DNA from 2 places in the Thermostilla marina genome. Region 2 is predicted to be linked to the other one. Evidence: riboswitches for the same ligand, from Rfam matches in the RefSeq annotation. Region 2 holds a riboswitch; the other holds the start of a gene.
The links. Region 2 has a riboswitch for cobalamin ahead of ACYQ2I_RS16035 (DUF1559 family PulG-like putative transporter). Riboswitches for the same ligand answer to the same signal wherever they lie in the genome.
Positions count from the first base shown of each region.

Region 1: it holds a riboswitch for cobalamin, as region 2 does, so the genes downstream of both, ACYQ2I_RS15260 (histidine phosphatase family protein) here and ACYQ2I_RS16035 (DUF1559 family PulG-like putative transporter) in region 2, are expected to answer to the same signal.

Region 1 is NZ_BAAHYR010000001.1:4,208,601-4,216,268, reverse strand. It holds gene ACYQ2I_RS15280 (PAS domain-containing hybrid sensor histidine kinase/response regulator) at 1-605, shown strand, start outside; gene ACYQ2I_RS15275 (C45 family autoproteolytic acyltransferase/hydrolase) at 831-2,096, shown strand; gene ACYQ2I_RS15270 (tetratricopeptide repeat protein) at 2,135-3,013, shown strand; gene ACYQ2I_RS15265 (glycoside hydrolase family 172 protein) at 3,170-4,273, shown strand; cobalamin riboswitch at 4,435-4,616, shown strand; gene ACYQ2I_RS15260 (histidine phosphatase family protein) at 4,739-5,338, shown strand; gene cobU (bifunctional adenosylcobinamide kinase/adenosylcobinamide-phosphate guanylyltransferase) at 5,363-5,914, shown strand; gene cobT (nicotinate-nucleotide--dimethylbenzimidazole phosphoribosyltransferase) at 5,907-6,977, shown strand; gene cobS (adenosylcobinamide-GDP ribazoletransferase) at 6,974-7,668, shown strand, end outside.
Region 2 is NZ_BAAHYR010000001.1:4,430,794-4,438,461, forward strand. It holds gene ACYQ2I_RS16020 (chemotaxis protein) at 1-1,608, opposite strand, end outside; gene ACYQ2I_RS16025 (N-acetyltransferase DgcN family protein) at 1,946-2,992, shown strand; gene ACYQ2I_RS16030 (DUF4465 domain-containing protein) at 3,239-4,081, opposite strand; gene ACYQ2I_RS16035 (DUF1559 family PulG-like putative transporter) at 4,251-5,087, opposite strand; cobalamin riboswitch at 5,141-5,385, opposite strand; gene ACYQ2I_RS16040 (hsp70 family protein) at 5,481-7,668, opposite strand, start outside.

The sequences.
Region 1 (7,668 bases), 220 kb from region 2:
CGCGAATGGGCGGAAGTATCACGGTCGTCAGCGAAGAAGGATTGGGCAGCAACTTCCAATTGACGTTGCCGATCCGGGTGGCTTCGGGTGAGATCGAGTGGATCGAAAATCCCGCCGCGACGTTGAATACGCTCTTGGCGAATGTCCGCGGCGAGCTGCCCGAGTCGCGAAACATCCCGCTCAAAGGTCGCATCTTGTTGGCCGAAGACGCGTTGGACAACCAACGGCTGATCGCCCACATCTTGCGGAAAGCGGGGGCCGAGGTCGAAACCGTCGCCAACGGTCGCGACGCCGTCAAGCAGGCGCTCCGGGCCGCTCGCGAAGGGGATCCCTTCGACGTCATCTTGATGGACATGCAAATGCCCTTGATGGACGGCTACGAGGCGACTCGCCAGCTACGGCAAGCCGGGTACACGTCGCCGATCATTGCACTGACCGCACATGCGATGGCCGGTGAGCGTGAAAAGTGTATCGCCGCCGGATGCGACGAATACGCGACGAAACCTATCGACCGCGTGACGTTGTTGAATCTCGTTCGGAAGTATGCCGTCGATATCAGCACGTGCGAAAAGATCGCCGTGGACGGCTCAATGGCCGACGGCTGATTCCCAGTAATCGAGCGTTTCATATTGCCTGGTCGCCGCCTTTTTCCGGCGACCGTTGTTTTGCGCATAGCCGTCGACTTGGATGCGTGAAACTTGGCATTTTTCCGGCGCCGCTGGTACCATGAATGCCGAACGGCCGACGGATCGTTTGGTCGCGGAACGCATTGCCGATGAAAACGACCACGATCGGTGACGGCCGACGCTCATCTCGAAGGAGGTTCTCGTATGGCACGGGGGCACATCGGCGGTCGGTTGCATGTGCGGCAACACGCGCGTTGCGTAATCCTCTTGATTGCGGCGGCGGTTTCGGTGACGGTCGGTCGGCAGGTCCCGCCCGTCGCAGCCGGTGAAGATACCGCGATCGAGTCGCCGTATCGTGAGGGAACAAGCGGGCGCGGCGAGCTGCGGTTCGTCGACCGCGTGCCGTTGTTGATCCTTCGCGGCACGCCGCAACAAATCGGGCGTCAAGAAGCCGCGTTGTGTCAAAACGCCGGAAAGGACGTTCTTCTCGAATACCCCAAGCAGCTTGCGGAGTTGCTCGAAATCGACGGCGGCTGGAACGCCTTTGTCGAGGCGGGACGCCGACTGTTGCCGCAGATTCCCGCGCATCATCGACGAGAACTCGAAGCTCTGGCCGAGACGGCGGATATTCCCTTCGATGCGCTGGTGGCCGTGAACACGTTTCCCGACAGCTATCGGGGCATGATGGCGTGCTCGTCGTTGATGGTGGAACCGCCCGCCTCGAAGACCGGCGGCCTCCTGTTCGGGCGAAACCTCGATTTTTTCGCCCATCGAGAGATGTCGCGCTATACGATCGTCAAAGTATATGCGTCCCATGACGATTGCTTCGCGCTTGCCGCGGTCGGATTTCCGGGGATCGTCGGCGTGCTCAGCGGGATGAACGAGAAAGGCCTCGCATTGGCGGTTCACGAAGTTCGAATGTCGGCCGATCGCGCGCCCCAGTTCAACCCCGACGGGGTGCCGTACATGATGGCCATGCGGCGCGTGCTGGAAACCTGCTCGACCTGCGACGAGGCTGCGAAGATGCTCGAACGAATGCCGCGCACCACGCCCTTGAATATCGCGCTGGCCGATCGGAAGACGGCCTGCGTCGTCGAAATGACGCCGAAGACGGTCGCCGTCCGCAGGGCCGAAGACGACATCTGCGTCTGCACGAACCACTTTCGTACCGATCGGCTGGCCTGGATCGTATTCCCGTGGCGGTACGCGATTTTGCGCGAGGCCGTCGAGGCAAAGCCGCTCGGGATCGACGATGTAATCGGCTATCTCGACCGCGTGAACCTGCGGTTCTTGACCGTGCAATCGATGGTGTTCGAGACGACGCCATTGGTTCTCCACCTGGCCTGGGGAAAGACCCCGGCGACGAAATTGCCGTATCATCGCGTCGACTTGAAGCCGTGGTTGACATCCCAATCGAGCAGCGAGGAACACGCGACGGGTTCTCCGCAAGCAACGGCTGTGTTGCGGTGATCGACCGAAAGGCCTTGCGACGTCACCGTCGAGGTCCGATGAGCGAGTTGTTCGACGACAACATGAAGTGCTGGCTCGAGGCCGTCAGCGCCTGGAACGACGGGGTGCCGGCGCGGGCGTTGGCGCTTTCCGATCAGTTGGTTGCCGCCGGGTGGGATACGACCGAACTGCACGCCCTGCGTGCGGAATGCCTGCTGGCGCTGGATCAACCGCAAGAGGCGTTCGACGAAGCCAAACGCGTGGTCGATGATTCGCCGAACGACTTGGGGGCACAGTGGTTGTACGCGGTCGCGGCATGGCGGAATCGGCGTTTGATGTGGGCCCAAGAGGCCTTCGAAAAGGCGATCGAACTTTCGCAGCACGATCCGCGGTTGTGGTTGGAGTACGCTCATTTCATGGTCGTCGAGCGAGGTCCCAAGCTCGCCCTGGCTGCCGCCGAAAAGGCCGTCAAGCTCAATCCCGATTCTCCCATGGCGTGGGTCGTCATGGGCAAGGCCAGGCACCGCATGCACGATCGTAACGGCGCGCGAGAAGCTTATGCCGAGGCGTTGCGACTTGATCCGAATTTCGTGCCGGCCCAATTGGAAATGGCGGCTCTTTTGGAATCCAGCGGCGAAATCGACAAAGCGCTGGCACTGACCGAATTGGCCGAAGGTCATCGAGAAGCCGAGCCGGTCATCGAGGCAATCCGAAAAAGCGCGAAGAGAAAACAAATCGGCCGCTTGCTCGTCGAACGCGGTTTGATCAAAACCGAACCGGATCGCGGTGCGATGCGCGTTCGGCGACAGGTCTTTTGGGGTGTCGTGTCTTGTGCTGTACTTGCGGCCTTGGTACTGGCCGTGTGGGGTGAAGCGCCGGGCGCCGCTGCGATCATTGCCGTCATCGTGTTGGTGGGTATCTTGCGGTTTCTGTCGTGAAAAGGGCGGCATCGAGCATCGTAGCGCGATTTTCTTGCAACCTGCGGATGCGGTAAGCAGAATGACTTCGCCGCCCGGGGCACCGGGTCTCGGGCAGTCCGTCGATACCGTTCGCATAGTGACGGACCGTCGATACTCAAGAAGCGAGGTGTTGCCATGCGCCGAAATGCGCGAAGCCTGTCGGGATGGATTGTCGGTTGTTGCGCTTGTCTGGCTGCGGTCGTGGTCGTGGGCCAACAGCCTGATGTCGTTCACCAGCCGTACCTGCTGGACACCGGATTGGTCTCCCGATCGATCTCGTTCGAAAACCCGACCGGTGCTCCCGGCGAAGGTGGAAAAGCCGCCAGTCGGCTGGGTGTCGGGCGAAAAGGTTCACCCAGTCGGCCCATCAAACCGGGGCAGTCGTATGTTTTGTGCGATATCGACGGGCCGGGGACGATCCGCCACATCTGGTTGACGACCGATCAATCGCCGAAAAACCTCCGTAGCCTGGTGATTCGCGCGTACTGGGAAGGCCAGGAGCATCCCAGCATCGAATGTCCCGTCGGTGATTTCTTCGGGTTCGCACATGGGAAAGTCATGGCATATCAGTCGGCGGTCCATTCCGTCGGCCAGCGGGCGGGAATGAATATCTGGCTGCCCATGCCCTTTACCAAACATGCCAAGATCGTGCTGACGAACGAGACCGACGACGATCATACGCCGCCGATTTACTATCAAATCGACTACACACTGGGCGACAAGCACCCCGACGACGTCGGGCGGCTGCACGTGCTCTTCCGGCGCGAGAACCCCACGACGATCAAGCAAGACTTCGAATTGCTGCCCAAACGCGAGAACAAAGGGCGGTATATCGGCGCCGTCATCGGGATCCGCAATCTGCATCCGAACCGATGGTGGGGCGAAGGCGAAATCAAGGTGTACATGGACGGCGACACCGAATTTCCGACCATCTGCGGGACGGGAAGTGAAGATTATGTCGGCCTCTCGTGGGGAATTCAACAGACGCCGTTCTTGTACAACGGTTGTTCGTTGGCGCAGAAGGAATTCGTGTCGATGTATCGGTGGCACTTGCCCGATCCTGTCGCGTGGCAGAAAGAGGCACGCATCACGATCCAACAAATCGCCTGGGAAAAAGGGCTGACGGAAACGTCGGACGATTGGTCGTGTGCCACGTTTTGGTACGAGCCGACGCCGAGTGCCCCATTACCCCCGTTTCCCGATGTGAAGGCCCGCACGGCCGATATTTGGAGCGATTGACCCGCGCGTAGTTGCGGCAAAGCGAAATGGCATGTTGTCGATCCGCCTCGTGTCGCTTTGGTCAAAAAAGGAAAATCGACAATAGAGACTGCGTTATTCGCTGAATACAGTTTCTTGCTGTGAAGGAAGCCACTTGACGATCGTGTCATGAAAAACTAAATTGCCGCCTATCGAGTGCGAGCGGCCGCAATGGCCCTAACAGGGAAGACGGTGAAAATCCGTCGCGGACCCGCCGCCGTAACCGGGGACGAACGCCGCATCATGCCACTGCCGAACAGGTGGGAAGGCGCGGCTGGTAGGATGATCCGGAAGCCGGAAGACCTGCTCGTGCTCATCGTGTGATCGAATCCCTTCGTGGACCTGAGGGATGACACACTTGCCGCCGCGGACGAACCAGACGTCCCCGGAGCTGTGTTTCCAACAGGTCCGGGGACGTTTTTTCGCGCATGCACGGGACATTGCATCGTGGCGGCAAAGACTCTCATGTTCGTGCGACACGGGGCGACCGGCATTCGGGGCCGTTTCATCGGACGCTCGGATCCGCCTTTGGATCGAGCAGCCGCGAATGAGCTTCTTCCGCTTGCCGAGCGCCTGCGGAAAGCGAAGCCGGATCACGTTTTCTGCAGTCCGGCATTGCGCGCGCGAATGACCCGCGATGTGCTTCTCGACGGCGTCGAAATACCCACAACCGTCGTCGATGACTTGGCCGAAATCGATTTCGGCCGGTGGGAGAACAAAACGCTCGATGACGTGAATTGCGAGGCGAAAGGCACGTTAAAAGCCTGGTTTTCCGGCGAAGCGGGCTTTTGCTTTCCCGACGGTGAATCGACTTCGGCGTTTGCCGATCGCGTGGGAGTCGCACTCGAGGCGATTCTGGCAAGCCGTGCCGCAAGACCGTTGATTTGTACGCACGGCGGAGTGATTCGTGTCGCGCTGTGTCGGCTTCTCGATATTGCCCCCGACCGCCATTGGTGTTTTCGTGTCGATTCACCTTCGTTGACGACCGTACACGTCGAGAACGGTCGTGCCTGCTTGATGGAACTGAACTATCGCGGCGACCGTTAGCAGCCGAGCTTGGGAGGGATGTCGGTGGCACGCACGTACTTGGTGACCGGCGGCTGTCGGAGCGGGAAATCCCGGTTCGCGCAGCAACTGGCCGAAACAATCGGCAAGCGACGAATCTACATCGCTACCGGTGTCGTGACCGACGACGAGATGGCAAAACGCGTGGTACGTCATCGAGCCGAGCGCGACGGTCGCGGCTGGAAGACGATCGAAGCGCCTCTCGATCCGGCCGACGCGGTACGAGCGAACGCCGACTGTGACGTCGTACTGATCGATTGCTTGACGTTTTGGGTCAACAACCTGATGTACGAAGCACAACGCGCAGGAACGACGTCGGGCGAAGGCGAGATAGTTCGTCTTACTCGCGAACTTTGTGAGGCGGCTGCCGAATCGACGGCACAGATCGTCTTCGTGACGAACGAAGTCGGGTTGGGGATCGTTCCGGCGGAGGCCTCTGCGCGAATGTTTCGGGATTTGGCGGGGCGCTGCAACGCCCTTGTTGCCGAGGCGAGCGACGTCGTCGTTTTCGTGGTCAGTGGGATCCCCGTGGTGATCAAGGGAAGTCTCGATGCTTGAACTGAAGGACGTTCTTGGCGCAATTCGCGGTCGTGACAACGCTGCCTGCGAGAAAGCGAAAGCCCGACTGGAGCAGCTCACGATGCCGCATTGGGCGTTGGGCCGCTTAATGGACCTGGCGCTGGATTTGGCAGGAATCACCGGCGATCCGGCGTGGAGTCCTGCCCGCAAGGCGGTGGTTGTGTTGGCGGCCGATCACGGCGTGGCCGAAGAAGGCGTCAGCAAGTATCCGCAGGAAGTGACCCGTCAGATGGTGGCGAATATTTGTACCGGGGGAGCAGGAATCAATGCCCTGGCCGACCAAGCCGGTTGCGAGGTCCGGGTGATCGACGTGGGAGTGGCCTCTGATACGTCGGGTTTTGAAACGACCGGTCGCCTTTGGCGGATGCCGATCGCCCCGGGTACCCGGAACATGACGCAAGGTCCGGCGATGACGCGCGAGCAGGCCGTTGCCGCCGTCGAACGTGGTATCGAAGCGGCCCGCCGCTTGATCGACGAGGAAGGCGTCGACCTGCTCGGCGTCGGTGAAATGGGGATTGCGAACACGACGGCCAGTTCGGCAGTGATAGCGGCGCTGACGGGCAGGGCGCCCGCGGAAACCGTCGGACCGGGAACGGGACTCTCGGCGGAGCAGGTTCGACACAAAGTTGCCGTCGTCCAGCGTGCCCTCGAGGTGAATCGTCCGGATTCGAACGATCCGCTGGACGTGCTTGCCAAAGTGGGCGGTTTCGAGATCGGCGCCATCGCAGGTGTCGTGTTGGGGGCCGCATACTATCGCCGTCCGGTCGTGATCGACGGGTTGATCGCGTCGACGGGGGCCTTGATTGCCCAACGGTTGGCTGCCGCGGCCGCCGACGCCATGATTGCGGCGCATCGCAGCGCCGAACCGGGCCATCGGATCGTCTTGGAAGCTCTCGGCAAGGAACCGCTCCTCGATCTCGGTTTCCGTTTGGGCGAGGGGACGGGAGCCGCTTTGGCGACGAATCTAGTCGATGCCGCTTCGCGGTTGTTGACCGAGGTTCGCACGTTCGCCGAGGCGGCGGTGTCGGAGGCCGAAGCATGATGCGTTTCCTCGCCGCACTTTCGTTTCTCACGATCGTTCCCGTGCGGTTGCGCGACGACGCTTTTCCGTCGCTTGTAGCACGCAGCGTGTGGTGGTTTCCCGTCGTCGGCCTGTTGATCGGTTGTTGGTGCGCCGGAGTGTGGTCGCTCATCGATCCGTTGTTGTCGCCGACTGCCGAGGCGGTCGTGGGCACGGCGTTGTTGGCTGTGGCACACGGCGGGCTACATCTGGACGGGCTGGCGGATACCGCCGACGGATTCGCGGCACCGGTCGATCGTGTTCATGCGTTGGAAATCATGCGCGACAGTCGTATCGGAACGTTCGGCGTTCTTGCCTTGGTGCTGGGGTTGGGGCTGAAAGCTGCGGCGATCGGCGACATGCCGGAGGAATGCGTCCCGTGGGCGTTGGTCGTCGCCGCGGTAAGCGGACGCTGTGCCGTTTTGTGCGTGTCGGCGATTTTGCCGCCTGCCCGCGACGAGGGACTCGGGCGTTTGTTTGCCGATGCGTGTGGATGGAAGACGCTTGTCTACGCCGTCGTGATCGTTTTTGGGATCGGATTTGCGGGGCTTGGTGTTCGCGGAACGGCCGCGGCTTCGGCGGCGGTCGTCGGTACCGGAATCTGGGCGGCGATTGCGTACCGGCGACTGGGTGGCTTTACCGGAGACGTTCTCGGCGCCGCTTCGGAACTTGC
Region 2 (7,668 bases):
CTCGCCCGAAGCCAGCGCACCGGCAAGATCGTCTTCCGGCGGATTCATCAGCATGTCGAGCCAGCCGATGTAACGGTTCAACATGTCACGCGGCCATTCGCCGCCTTCTTCCCGCTTTACCAACAAGCTTTCCATCAGGTGAGTGCAACGTGTCACCTGGTCCAAGGGCACGACGGTCGCTGCCGATTTGATCGTGTGCAACGTGCGGGCGATCTGGAAGCTGACGTCCAATTCCGGTCGATCGCCGGTGATCTGTTCCATCAGCCCGAGCAACGCCTTGCGGTGGGTGAACAACTCGTGCATAAACGTTTGCCAGAGTTTCGGATCGACTCCTTCCGGCTCGGCCGGCATGAACTCCAAAGCCGCACCGTCCTCGCTGGAAACGTTGGTTTCCGGCGCTTGTGCGGTGGATGCCTCGTTCTCGGCTTCGGCGGTCGACACGGCTTCGGGGTCTGCCGAGGTCGTCTCGACGGCCGGTTCCGATTCGTCGACTGCCGGCGGTTCGTCGGCGGTTTTCGGTGCGACGTCGGCAGCCGGTTCCGAAACCGGCGCGGTCGGAATACTTTCTGCCGTAGCCGCGGGTGCTTCGGGAGCGTCTACCGGCGTTTCGCCGGTCGCATCTTCTTGCACCTGCGCCACGAGCGAGGCCACGGCCTGAAAATCCTCGGCCCTCGACTTCTTCTGCTGGTTGGCGATCAACTCGTCGGCCAATTCGACCACCCGATTCAATTCGGGTTTTGCCACCTGGGCATCGGCGCCTACCGCCTTGCCTTTTTTGAGATTGTCGGGCGTAATGATCGACGAATAGAGCAACACCGGGATGCGGTTCAACTCGGAGTGGCTCTTGATTCGTTTTGTAAGATGGAACCCGTCGACCTGCGGCATCTCGACGTCACAGATCAACAGGTCGGCGATTTGGGAGACGTCGTGCGTCTCTTCCCAACGGGCTTCCAACCACTGCCATGCTGTTTCGCCGTTGTCGAAGAACTCCAACTGAGCGTATCCGCTGTTTCGCAAGGTCGATTCGATCGCCTGACGTACCGTCGGCGAATCTTCGGCGACCAGAACGCGCAACTCTTCGCGGGGGAGCCCCAGTGGGTTGTCGATCGGGTCGGTTCGGAAGAACTGTTCGGTGATCGTATCGAGAATCATCTCGAAATCGAGCATCACGATCAGCCGATCGTCGCAACGGGTCAAGGCCGTAACCGGCGTGTGCGACAACGCCGAAAGCCCCGGCATCGACAACACATTCTTCCAGCTCAAGCGGTAGATGCGATCGACCTGATCGACCAAGAAACCCGTCTGTTGTTGGTTCAAATCGGTCAAAATCAAGGTCGATTCGCTGCGTTCTCTTGTCGGATAGATCCCCAGATGATCCAACAACGACACGCAGGGAATCACCCGGTTGCGCAGCTTGAACACACCGCGAACCGACGGATGCGCCTTGGGTAAATGCGTGATCTCGGGAGCGGGAAGAACCTCGCGCACCTTTGCCACGTTGATGCCGAACGTGTAGTCGGCCACCTCGAAGACGAGAATCTCCAGTTCGTTCGTGCCGCTTTCGAGGAGAATCTCTTTGTCCAACAGGATATTGCTGAGGCTGGTCATACGGTCGTTCCCGTTCAAAAACTGGTGATTGCCCCACGCGCAAATGGCCGGGCGTCGTGCCCCTACGCTCTTTCGCCGAAATGCCGCGCATTCCTCGGCGCTACAAGGCTAGCTCATCGTTCGGAATCGACCGAACAAACAGAGAAACTACGCAAACTTTGCGGGCACCTGAACATCCACGACAATAGATACGTTCGACACCCGATGGAGCTAGGCGCAAGCGACATCCCCCCATCAACGCAAACAATCGGTACAATACGACCCCGACAGATGAGAGCGGTCACCGTTTTTCGGCGTGTTGGTCACCTGCAAATCCAAGTTCCTCAGGAGGGTCTCCGTGACGGCGAATCGGCGGATGGTTCTATTGGTCGACGGCTACAACGATCCTCAGCGGGCGAAGACGGCCTACAGTATTCTCCGTTATCGTTCGCATGAGGTCGTGGCCGTGGTGGATCGAGCCTGCACCGGAAGAACCGCCGGCGAAGCCTACGGCGTGGGCGGCAACGTGCCGATCGTCGGACGGCTCGCCGACGTACCGGATGCCGGGGCGTTGGTCATCGGCATCGCGCCGCCGGGCGGAAAGATCCCGCCTCAATGGCGCCCGATCGTGCTCGAGGCGATCGCCCGCGACTGGAACGTGGTCTCGGGGTTGCATGATTTTCTCCGAGACGATCCGGAATTCACCGCCGCCGCCGAACGGGCGGGCGTGCAATTGATCGATGTCCGCGACAACAGAGAACGTGACGTCGCCACGTGGGAGGGCATACGGGACGACTGTCTGCGAATCCACACGGTCGGCAACGACTGCGGTGTCGGGAAGATGGTCACGGCGATCGAGTTGACCGAAGGCCTGAAGCGGGCCAGCGTCGATGCCAAGTTCGTCGCTACCGGTCAAACCGGCATCATGGTAGAGGGCGACGGCTGCCCCGTCGATCGCGTGATCAGCGATTTCGTGCCGGGAGCGGCCGAAAACCTCGTACGGGCGAACCAACATCACGAGGTCATCGTCGTCGAGGGCCAAGGAAGCCTGTTTCATCCACGGTATTCGTGCGTTACGCTCGGGCTGTTGCACGGCATCCGACCGCACGGCCTCATCTTGTGCTGGGAAGCCGGTCGAACGCACGTCGGCGGGATGCCGCAAGTAGCGTTGCCGCGCCCCGAAGAACTGCGCCGCGTGTACGAGCTGGCGGCCAGTTTGATGCATCCGTGCCGCGCCGTCGGTGTGTCCATCAATACTAGCCGATTGGACGACCGCGAAGCCGAAAGAACCTGCCTCGAGGCCCGCCGACGCCTGGCCTTGCCCGCCTGCGACATCTTTCGCCACGGTGTCGGCGACCTGGTAGAGGCCGTCCTCCAGTTACGCCGGATCTTGTTCGATCGGTGAGCCGGCCCGGCTGCCGAAGCGCCCGACCTCGGAAAGAAAACCGTGCCGCTCTCAAAAACAACAGACCCCGGGGAGGGGACCCGGGGTCTTTGAACGCCGATAACGTCTCGGCGTCCTCGGAGGGGATTTGTCGGCGTCTGCGCCGACACTCGGGTGCCGCGCGTTACAGACGCATTCTTGTGTCCATCGTTCACAGGCGGTACGGGGCGACGTCGCCTTCCGCAACCGTACCTTGCTTTCGTCGACTCAAACCTTCGCTTTGCGACGGCGACGACGCACGAGCCAACCGAGCCCGACGGCGCCGGTTGCAAGCAATACCGCGCTTGCGGGTTCCGGCACGGGCGCCACGGCCGAGCTGAACACGAGGTTGTCCATCGCAAAATAGGCCGGGGTGTTCATGCCCCATGTACCGACGTCACTTGAACTCAGCTCGAAAACAAGCTGCTCCGCCGCCGCGATCGGTGACAGATCGACCGTCGTCCAGGTATCGACGATATAGTCGAGGCTGTTGTCGTCAAAGCGAAAATCGGCCAAGTAGAACTCGACGGTGTCGAGGATCGTACCTTCGGTCGTCTTGCCGATGATACTCAACAGGAACCAATCGGGATCGCTCCCCGACGAGCCGCCGAATTTCTTGGCGAAGCTGTCGCCGTGGAGCATGGAATAGTAGGCGTAGGTGTTGTTCGTGAAATCGGCGGAAACCAGATCGACACCGGCCGGCACGTCGATCACGGCCTTGTTGCCGCCGAATAGCGAGTAAAAGCCCACGGCATACGTTTGGGATCCGCCGGCCCCCGTGCCGGGAACGGCGGTCCACTGGTGTTGCCACTGGTTGGCACCGTAGTCGGTCGTGTCGGTCTCGTTCGAATAACTGAATCCCGACCAGCTTCCCCACGCGGCATTGTAATTGTTGTGGAAGGTGAAGCCGTTCGAGACGAACGTGTTGTCGCCGTCGTTCGGCGCCCCGTTCCAGTGGCTGTCGGCGGCCAATCCGGCACCGACATCTTCAAAGTCGACCACGCCGGCGACGGCGGTTGCGCTCGTCGCAATGAGAGCCGTGAGGGTGCACCAAAACACCAGTCTGCGCATCTGACGATACCTCCTCATGTTGTCGAAATTCGATAGCTGCCCGTCAATCGGTCGTCCGATCGACACCTACGGTATCCATTGCCCCGGCGTGATTCCATCACGCGGCGTCCTCCCGACACCGCAACACACAGGCACTTCTCGCGATCGAATGATCGAGGCTGCCCCGGCTTCACCACCCGCCACCGATGGTTTCGCCGCCTGCACGCGTACACAATGCGGCGAGAATCTTCGTATCCATCGTTTCCCGCAGGAACCGGGCCGACCCGTCGGTCAGCAAAGCGTTGGCTCCTCCGGGATGTTCACTGCGGATATCGTTTTCGAAGGCGGGTGCTTGATTGATGGCGTAGGCCTGATCGAACACGTTTCGTCCGTTGATCCACTGACCGTCCTTGAATTCGGAGTCTTCCGAGATGATCAACGTGTTCGACGTTCCGTCGAGAACGTCGGTGATCGCCAAGGCCCGATCGTACAGCATCATTCCTTTCGGCGGATTGTTCGGGCTGGTGATTCGTTCGCCATAGATCCCACCGTACAAGCAAGGCCCGCGTCCCTCACGCAGATCGTACGCATTCGGTGCGCTGGGGCACACGTAGACATCGAGCACGACGGCGGCCGCTTCGGCGTTCTCGTCCGCATCGAACGGTTTGCCGGTGTCGATCTTCCGGTACAGGTTTTCCTGTTCGATGAACGGCAACAGCAGCATCGACCAGGCGAACTGCCGGCCGTCGGGCTGCATGAACGTGCGAGGCTCGATTCCGCCGGGCGGAAACGTACCCAGCGTGTCGTGATAGTTGTGAAGCCCCACACCCATTTGCCGCAAGTTGTTCAGGCACGACGCCCGTCGCGCCGCTTCTCGCGCCATCTGTACGGCGGGCAACAACAGCGAGATCAAGATGCCGATGATGGCCATCACCACCAGCAACTCGACCAACGTGAAGCCGCGCGCACTTGCGGGGCGCACAGATCTTGCGCGAGACCAACAGCGAGAAACAACGCGAATCGCCACGAAAACCACCTAAGCCGACAGACTCAGCTCGACCGTCTCCGTCCCTCGCAGAGACCGGCAGCCCTGCATTGGTAGGTCTTCTGACTCCCGAGCATCGGTCCGACCCGGCCTTCTCGTCGCGTTCCAAGGTTGTACGTCGAGCTGCGACAATGGCCGTCGAGACTGGGCAGACCTTATCGACGGAAAACCGTCGACACGCTCGGTCACAGCGGCGGGGACCGTTCCGGATTCTCACCGGATTCCCTGTTCGTCGAACCGATCAGCGATCGGCTCGACCACCAATGCCCAATTGTGCAATTCACTGTATCAGGGGACCGGAAACGGGTCAACAAGCAAAGCGGAGTTTTCTTGCCGACTGGAATCGTCGTTTATCACCACCTCCGAACGAGGGATTCACGCAAGCCGAAGCCCCAACGGAAGCGATTCGCCGAAGACCATTTTGGCCTCATCCGCCTCGAGCGAGCCTCCTTCGCGAACCAAGGTGACGAAGTGTTCCGGAGCTTCTTCGCGCGATAGCCACACCACAACCTTTTCCCGCAGTCGTTCCGGCACGTCGCGGTAACGATCGTCGCAACGCCGCGCAAGTTGCATGACGGCGAACGACAACAGCGGCCCCGTGTACGGCGAGTCCATCAATCGCGACAACCAAGCCGCGGCCGTTTCCGGCGGGACGACGCAATTGAGCGGCCCGTACATCGGCACGCGGGCGCCGAGTCGCCCCATCGTCCAACAGACGGCATCCCGGACCGGTTCCATCCGCCGCTTCGGCATCAGGTCCAACAGCATGTCGCCCAGCTCGATCTTCCAAGCGGTCGGCAACAGCTCGAGCGCCCCCAACAAACGGAGGATTTCCGCCGTTTCGTGCGTCCCGAAATTGAAATCGGAGCCGCCCTTGCCGCCGACGGCCTGCCTGTGAAGGCTGCGCAACGCCGAAAGCAACGGTCCGGCGAGCGACTGTTGCTGCCCGGGCGTCAATCCCCCGGCAACGCGCCGCCACAAAATCCACCATTCACTCCGACACATCGGACCGGCATGGATCAGCCGTCCCTGCAATTGCTTCCACGTTTGCTCGACACGCCAATCGTCGGCCGAAAGTCCGTACCCCGGACGAAGCGAAAACCCCAATAAGTTCAGCCAACGCGCCTCGTGGACCGGGCTGCGGCGACGCCCGGCCTCACACTCGATGAGTACCGCCCAAATACGCCGCAACAAGGTGGGCGGCCACATGTTGCGATTCATTTCCAGCGCACGCGAAAGCCGCTTCATCAGCCCTTCGGGTTTATCCTTCCCCTTGGGAGCGAAAGTTGCCGTAATAAGCGACTCGACGGTATTCCACGTTTCTTCATCGAGAACGCCGGCCATTTCGCCGACGGTCCCGCGGGCCTCGATCTCCGTTCGAGTCGCCGAACGCACGTCGAATTCCAATCGCCACGAGCGTTTGCCTTCGGCTTCGGCACACCACAGTTCGAGCGTTCCGATCTCGGTCAATGCCGCGTGCAGTTCAACGGGAATCTCTCCGACCTCGCTCCGCTTGCGGGTTTGCAAGACCGTGCGGATCGGCGGCAAGGCCGTCAATTGTTCCTCTTGGTACTGCACCAAGGTTCCGGGACGATCGGTCAACCGCGTACTCGAATAGAAAATCGGAAACTCGACCGGCTCGCCCAACCGCAAAGTGAACGTCCGGTCGGACAGACGCACTTCCTGACCCGGCTCGATCCCTGCCGGAACGACGCACAATGCCGTCGGTGCCGTTTTCGCCGACATCTCCGGCGACGAATCGGCCGAGACATCCTCCTCCGCCTGCGAATCTTCCGCGGCGTCATCGGTGACGACCGATTGCCGACACTCGTCGTTTTCTACGGCAACCCCCAGGTAATACGTCCTCGCCAATCCCGCGGCAATGCGAACACCTTCGCCGCGGCGCACCATCCCGTAGTACGCAGCCCCACGAGCGACGGCCAGATGAAGCTGGTCGTTTTCAAGAACCAGCGGTTCCCAATCACCGGAACCGAACCATCGTTTCAGCACAGAGACGACTCTTTCACGCACCGCTGCGGCGGCAAACATGCCGCCGTTGAACAAGACGATGTCGGGACGTGCGGGGTCGTGATCGTCGGGAAGCGGCTCGTCTCCGACGGTTACGTGCCGATGCGCCGTCAAGAACGCCGCCAGATAGCGTGTCACCGCCGGATCGGGGGCGTAGGGAAGCCCGAACTCCCGGAACCCCGACCGTTGTGTTTGCGGGCGCGATTCCAAATCGACCGCCGGAAAGAAGCCGTCGAGCAAGACCGACTCGACCTCGTCGCGTGTGACTTCGACACGAATCCCGCCGCCGATCAGTTTCGAACCTTCACCGGGAATCGTCAACGAATACGTTTCGGGAGGGTTGTCTCCGAGCAGCACCTCTTTCGCCGTACGACACCGCTGCACGAGCGCCGACCATTGCCGCGGCGAAAGAGTTTGTTGAATCCGTTCTTCAAGGTGTTTCGCCAGGGCCAGGTCGAGATTATCGCCCCCGAGGATCAAATGCTCGCCGACGGCCACTCGGTGGAACTTGACTCGGCCCGATTCGTCGCCCCGC